Regions from separate parts of the Paracoccus sp. R86501 genome, predicted to be linked through region 2. Evidence: riboswitches for the same ligand, from Rfam matches in the RefSeq annotation. Region 2 holds a riboswitch; the other holds the start of a gene.
What was found. A riboswitch is a leader RNA that binds a small molecule or an ion and turns the genes downstream of it on or off. The one in region 2 is predicted to bind cobalamin.
Positions count from the first base shown of each region.

Region 1: another riboswitch for cobalamin. It lies ahead of SJY40_RS05155 (TonB-dependent receptor plug domain-containing protein); the one in region 2 lies ahead of SJY40_RS13180 (DUF1636 domain-containing protein).

Region 1 is NZ_JAXHPZ010000001.1:1,050,100-1,053,500, forward strand. Features, by position in the region: gene SJY40_RS05150 (ABC transporter substrate-binding protein) at 1-30, opposite strand, end outside; gene SJY40_RS05155 (TonB-dependent receptor plug domain-containing protein) at 17-1,831, opposite strand; cobalamin riboswitch at 1,961-2,149, opposite strand; gene SJY40_RS05160 (NAD-dependent deacylase) at 2,186-2,869, opposite strand; gene SJY40_RS05165 (hypothetical protein) at 2,873-3,175, opposite strand; gene SJY40_RS05170 (HAD family hydrolase) at 3,379-3,401, shown strand, end outside.
Region 2 is NZ_JAXHPZ010000001.1:2,691,935-2,695,335, reverse strand. Features, by position in the region: gene cobN (cobaltochelatase subunit CobN) at 1-483, opposite strand, end outside; gene cobW (cobalamin biosynthesis protein CobW) at 483-1,526, opposite strand; gene SJY40_RS13180 (DUF1636 domain-containing protein) at 1,531-1,884, opposite strand; cobalamin riboswitch at 1,987-2,204, opposite strand; gene cobO (cob(I)yrinic acid a,c-diamide adenosyltransferase) at 2,244-2,873, shown strand; gene otsB (trehalose-phosphatase) at 2,968-3,401, shown strand, end outside.

The sequences.
Region 1 (3,401 bases), 1.6 Mb from region 2:
CAGCATCAGTGCCAGCCTAGAAAGAGGCACGCAGCCCCGCAAAGATCGCCCGGTCGGATGTGCCATAGCCCTCAAGCACCTGGTATTCGCGGTCCAGCAGGTTCTCGACCCGCAGATAGCCGGTGGTGGTGGGGGTCAGGTCACGCTCGATCTGGGCGTTCAGCACGGTGAAGGACGGCATTTCCGTCCCGTCATCCAGCAGCCCGTCCTGATAGGTTGCCTGAAGGCTGGCGCGGGTGGAGGCGTTTAGATCGCCCTCGACCCGCAAGGTCGCGCTGCGTTCGGGCACGCGGTTCAGCGGATCGCCGTTCGGGTCGCGCGTGTCGGTATAAGTCAGGTTGCCAGACAGGCGGATGCGGTCGGTGATGGCGATTTCGCCGGTCAGTTCGATCCCCTGGGTGCGGCTGTCGCCGGTGATCTGTTCATAGCCGAAGTCGTCCAGCGAATAGTCGATCAGATCGGTGATCTTCGCACGGAACAGCGTCACGCCGAAGCTGACGTCGGCGGTGGGGGCATAGTCCAGACCGATCTCGGTGCCGATGGCGGTTTCAGGGGTCAGGTCGGGATTGCCGCCCCATGTGGCATAAAGCTCATAGGGGGAGGGCGCGCGATAGCCGCTGCCGTGCTGGCCACGCAGGGTGATGGTGTCGGTCGCGCGCCAAGCGATGGCCAGACGCCCGGTCTCCTTGCCGCCGAATTGCGAATTGTGGTCGTGACGCGCCGACAGGGCGATATCGAGATCAGGCGTGGCGGCCCATTGCGCCTCGGCATAGAGTGAATTCGTCAGATAGCGTGCGTCGGTGGCATCGCCCTGAAAGCGTTCGTCACTGTGGCTGGCACCCCACGCAAGGGTCACGTCCTGACCGACAAGCGTGGACCCGTCATAGGCGTATTCGGTCCGCTCACCCTCATAGGGATAGGTGAAGCCCCCGAAGGTTTCCTGCCGCGAGGTTTCGCTTCGCTGCACCGAAAACGCGTGTTCGGTTACGCCCATGGTGTAATCGGCAAAGACCCGCGCCCCGCGCATGATGCCCGCGCTGCGGTCGGCATTGTTGACCAGCACCGGGAAGTCGCCATCGGTGTCGACGCGGGTCTTCTGCCAGAAGCCCGCAACGCCCACCGTCAAATCGGGCGTCAGGTCCTGACTGGCCGAGAGGGTAACGCGGGTGGCGCGGGCGCCGTCGTCTTCGGTATTGCCGTCGTTCTCATCGGCGACCGAAAAACCGTCGGTTTCGTAATGCTGCACCGTCAGGGCGGCGCGCTGGGTGTCGTTGGCGGCCTGCACGCCATAGGACAGGCGCGTGCTGTTGTTGCTGCCGTATTCCACGCCCGCCTGCTGGTGCAGACCCTGACGGTTGGCGTCCAGCGTGGTGATGGAGACCACCCCACCGATCGCCTCGGAGCCGTAGAGCGCGCTCTGGGGGCCCTTCAGCACCTCGATCCGGGCGATGTCGCCGGTCAGCATGGCGCCCGCGTCAAAGCGGATCTGCGGGGCCGAGGGGTCGCTGACATCGATGCCGTCCACCAGCACCTTGACGTATTGCGTCGGCAGACCGCGCAGGCGCAGCGTCGATTGCGTGCCGAACCCGCCGTTCGAGGTGACCGACACCCCCGGAAGCGTCGCAAGGTAATCCACCAGACGCGTAGTCCCGTCGCGCTGCAGATCCTCGCGGGTGATGATCTGGACGTCGGCGCCCGTGCGGCCCGGCTGGGTCGCTGTCTGATTGGCCGACATGATGATGGGGGGCAGCATGACGGGTGCTTCCTGCGCGGCGGCAATGCAGGGGGCGGTCAGGGCGGTGGCAAGGCAAAGGCGGGACAGCAAGGGCACGTTCTGCATCCTTCGGGATGCCCGGACCTGTCGCGGCCGGGCGGGTATGGTCAGCTGCGGCCCCAAGGGACCCCAACGGCGAATACCACCTCGACGGAAGATCCGTTTCACATATGCGCCCCGCATATGCTTTGGGTGATCGCGCTCGGCAGGTCTCCTGGCTGGGCGGGTCGTCGCTTGACCGGGCCTTCCCACCCCCATCGGGGACAGTGGCATATCCGACCTTGCTGACCGCTGACAGTTGCGGGGGCAGCCGCAGACTTTCACTGCGTTCCCTTTTCACCGGGCGAACCCGGAACCGAGGCAGGATGGCCCTAGCCCATCACGCCCCCGTTACGCAAGATTTATCGGGTTCTAGGCATGACAGATGTCATCGACCCACCCGGGGACGGTCATACTGGCAGGCCCAAGGATCTGTTGGTCGAAATCATCGGCGTTGACGCTGGCCTCGAGGTTCAGTTCAAGGCATTTCGCGCCGTTGCGCCCCGCGTGCTGGGCAAATCCTGCCGCGGGATAGACGTTGCCCGATGTGCCGATGGCCACGAAGAGGTCACTGTTTTCCAGCACGTCCCAGATGCGTTCCATATGCAGGGGCATTTCCCCGAACCAGACGATGTCAGGACGCGGGGAGGGCTTGCCACAGGCCGGGCAGGAGTCCTTGGGGTGCATGACCATGGGGGCAGGCCAGTTGTGCCCACAGGCGGCACAGCACGCGCGGTTCAATGCGCCATGCATGTGGATGACATCGCGGCTGCCTGCGCGTTCGTGCAGATCATCGACGTTCTGCGTCACAAGTGTCAGGTCGTGATGCGTGGCCAGCCGCAGCAGCGACAGATGCGCGGCGTTCGGCTGGGCCTCGAGCGCGGCCTTGCGGCGCATGTTGTAGAAGGCGTGAACCAGCGCGGGGTCCTTGGTGAAGCCTTCGGGGGTGGCGACATCCATGATGCTGTGGTTTTCCCACAGCCCGTCGGACGCGCGGAAGGTTGCCAGGCCGCTTTCGGCGGATATCCCCGCGCCGGTCAGAATGGTGATGCGCATGGATCAGCGGCAGAGGCGTTCGGCCTGACCTGCAAAGTTGCGATAGCGGCGCCAGAAGGAATTGTCCGAATCGCGTTTGGAGGTGCGGATTTCCTGCGCACGATGCGGATCGCGGAAGAAAGCTGCGGCCTTGCGCTGGTCCGACCGTGACAGGGTCTGATTGGCAACCTGCTGGATGCAACCGCACAGGGGGGCATTGCCACGGGCGCGATCGGATCGCACGCAGGCATTGTCGATGGGTCCGGCCATGGCCAGAGGGGTGGTCAGCATAATGGTGGCTGCCGCGATCACCAGACGGTTCAGCATGGGCTGTCTCCTCGATTCTCGTCCTCGGATGTCGGGGATGCCGGTTGGTTCCGGTCTTTCTTGCCCTGACGGTTCCCATTGATACCAAAAAGGGGGGCACTTCTCAATCACGTTGCGGTCATTGCGATCTGCGCCGGGGGTTGCGTGACACGCGCAAGACCTGCATTCCGTGCAGATATGGTCGCGAATGCAGGAGCTGTGGGATGATCGAAGCCATCGGACTGGA
Region 2 (3,401 bases):
CGCCGCAATCGCCATCTGCGCCAGCGCCGCTTGGGCTGCCACCGCGCCACCCTGATCGCAATGGCGGCGCAACACGCGCAGCACCGATGCGGGCACGGTAGAGACCTGATCCAGCCGCGCATCATCGCGCCCGTCGGCGGGCAGCACGGCCAGCGCAATGCCGCGCCGACGCGCCAGATCCTGCACGGAGGCAAGACCATAGGGCCAGTAAGCCTCGCCCCCGATCAGGCGGATCAGGATGCCTTTGGCCCCCGACAGCGTCTGGTCCAGATAGGTGTCAACCGACACTGGATGGCGCAGCGCCACAAGGTTGCACAGCCGCAGGGACGGCAGCCCCCCCGCCGCGCGATGCCAGCCCGCCGCGAAGGCGCCAAGATCGCTGTCCGAAAAGGACAGCACCACCAGATCCGCCGGCGACTGGCCGGGGTCATAGGGGGCGTCGGACTGGTCCAGCCCGTGGCGTTCGCGGAAGACGACATGCATCAGGCAGGCACGCCGGTCAGCATGGCGCGGATCGCGTCGGGCTTCACATCGTCATGTTCGGCGATGACCACCAGCTGCGACCGGCGCGGCTGATCGCCCCACGGGCGGTCATATTGGTGCCGCACACGCGCACCCACGGCCTGCACCAGCAGACGCATCGGTTTGCCTTGCACGGCGACATGGCCTTTGACGCGCAGGATGTTCTGTTCGACGGCCAGACGTTCGATGGCCGCGACCAGATGCGCGGGGTCGGTGATTTCGGGCAGGTCGATGATGACGGTGTCGAAATCTTCATGTTCGTGATCGTCATGGCCATCGTGATGGCTGGGGCGGGCGGCCAGGTCGTCTTCGGCGGCGGCGTTGAGGCCAAGGATTACCTGCGGGTCAATCGCGCCCTCGGTCACGGTCAGGATGGGCAGCTTGCGCGGGGCATGGTCCAGAATGGCGGCACGGGCGGCGGCGACACCAGCCTCGCCTGCCAGATCGGCCTTAGTCAGCAGGACGACGTCGGCGCAGGCGATCTGATCCTCGAACACCTCGGACAGGGGCGTTTCGTGGTCAAGGCTGTCATCCGCCTCGCGCTGTGCGTCAACTGCGGCGACATCGGGGGCGAAACGGCCTGCGGCGACGGCTTCGGCATCGGCCAACGCAATCACGCCGTCAACAGTAATGCGCGACCGGATGGCGGGCCAGTCGAATGCCTTTAGCAGCGGTTTCGGCAGCGCCAGCCCCGAGGTCTCGATCAGGATATGGTCGGGCTTCTGCGGCAGGGCCATCAGCCGTTCCAGCGTCGGGATGAAATCATCGGCGACCGTGCAGCAGATGCAGCCGTTCGACAGCTCCATGATGTTTTCGGCAGGGCAATTGTCGTCGGCGCAGCCTTTCAGGATCTCGCCGTCCACACCCATCGTGCCGAATTCATTGACCAGCACGGCCAGTCGCTTGCCCTGCGGGTTCTGCATCAGGTGGCGCACAAGGGTGGTCTTCCCCGCGCCCAGAAAGCCGGTGATCACGGTCACGGGGGTCTTGGTCAGATCGGTCATGGGATCACTCCTGCGGGGGGATGCGGGCAAGGCTCTGCTTGCGGAAGATGGTCGGGCGTTCGCGCCACGGCACGATGCCGTCGCCGCTGGCGGCATAGGCGGCGGCACCCGTGGCGATATCTGCGGCGTCTTCGGGGGTCAGGCGGCCATAGACATAGGACCACTTGCCCGGCCCCGTCAGCGACACCGAGCAGCCCTGCGCACAGGCGGACAGACATTCGACGGGGCGGATTTCCACACCTGCGGGCGGGTCGTCGGACAAGGCCTGATGCAGCACCGCGCCGGGGCGGGGGGCATCGGGGTCGTCCATGGGCACCGTGCCGCGGCAGGTGGTGCAGACATGCAAGATGGCGCGCATTGCGGCCCTTCCCTTAAGCTGTGGCTTCAAGGGTGAAGGCCGAAAGGGGATCGCACGGGGGTCTCCGGCCATCACCTGCCGGTCGCGAAACACCCCGTTCGCCCGTCATCAACAGGTGCTGGCAGGTCTCCCGGCTTGCGGATTCTGGGCTGGGCCCTACGGTCGTCCCACCTTCCCAGCCCATCGGGGGCCAGTGGATCGGGCGACCTTTCCGGTCACGGTCGCGGGGGCGGCTGCGCTTGGGTCGGGCAGTGACGCCTTGCCTGTCGCATTCCCTTTTCACCTGCCATACGACAGGAACCAACACGCGCCGACCAAAGGCCCGCAGCCCCGATTTGTCAACCCGAAGGAGAGATTTGATGTCCCAATCCGACCCCATTCCCGATCAGGATCTGGCCCGGCACGCGCAGAAAATGGCCAAGAAGAAGGCCGCCCGCGACCGGATGATGGAAACCAAGACCGGCGAAAAGGGGCTGATCATCGTCCATACCGGCCCGGGCAAGGGCAAATCCAGCAGCGGCTTCGGCATGATCATGCGCTGCATCGCGCACGACATGCCCTGCGCGGTGGTGCAGTTCATCAAGGGCGCTTGGGACACGGGCGAGCGCCGCCTGCTGACGACGCATTTCGCCGACCTGTGCCAGTTCCACAGCATGGGCGAGGGGTTCACATGGGAAACCCAGGACAAATCCCGCGATATCGCCGCGGCGCAGGCGGGCTGGGAAAAGGCCAAGGATCTGATCCGCGATCCCGATATCCGCATGGTCCTGCTGGATGAAATCAACATCGCCTTCCGCTATGGCTATCTGGATGTCGAACAGGTGCTGGCCTTTCTTGCCGCCGAAAAGCCCCCGATGACCCATGTGGTCCTGACCGGTCGCGGTGCCCCCGACAGCCTGATCGAGGCCGCCGATCTGGTCACCGAGATGACCCAGATCAAGCATCCCTTCCGGTCCGGCATCAAGGCCCAGATCGGGGTCGAGTTCTGAAACCTTGCTGCAATGCGGCACAAAAAGTTGACGTGGGGTCGAACCCGTGACCCGATAGCGGGGTTCACATGATGTCACGATCAAAGGACTGCACATGACCCCGCCCAACCTGCCGAAAGATGCCGCGCTGTTTCTGGATTTCGACGGATGTCTGGTCGATATCGCCGATCGTCCCGATGCGGTCGTCGTCTCGGATGCGCTGCGCGACCGGCTGGCCCGGCTGCACGCGATGCTGGATGGCGCGGTGGCGCTGATCTCGGGTCGGGATGTGGCCGATCTGCGCGGCTTCCTGCCCGATTTCGCGGGCATCGTCGCCGGCAGCCATGGTGCCGAACTGTCGCTGGCCCCCGGCCAGATCGAGGCGGTCCACGACCAGCCCTTCGACGCCGCCGCCCTGCACGCGCGCGCCCATGAACTGGCCCGCCCGCACCCCGCCCTGCTGGTCGAGGAAAAGCCCCATGGCGTCGCGCTGCATTACCGCGCCGACCCGTCGCTGGAAGGCTATGTCCAGCAAGTGATGCAGGACAT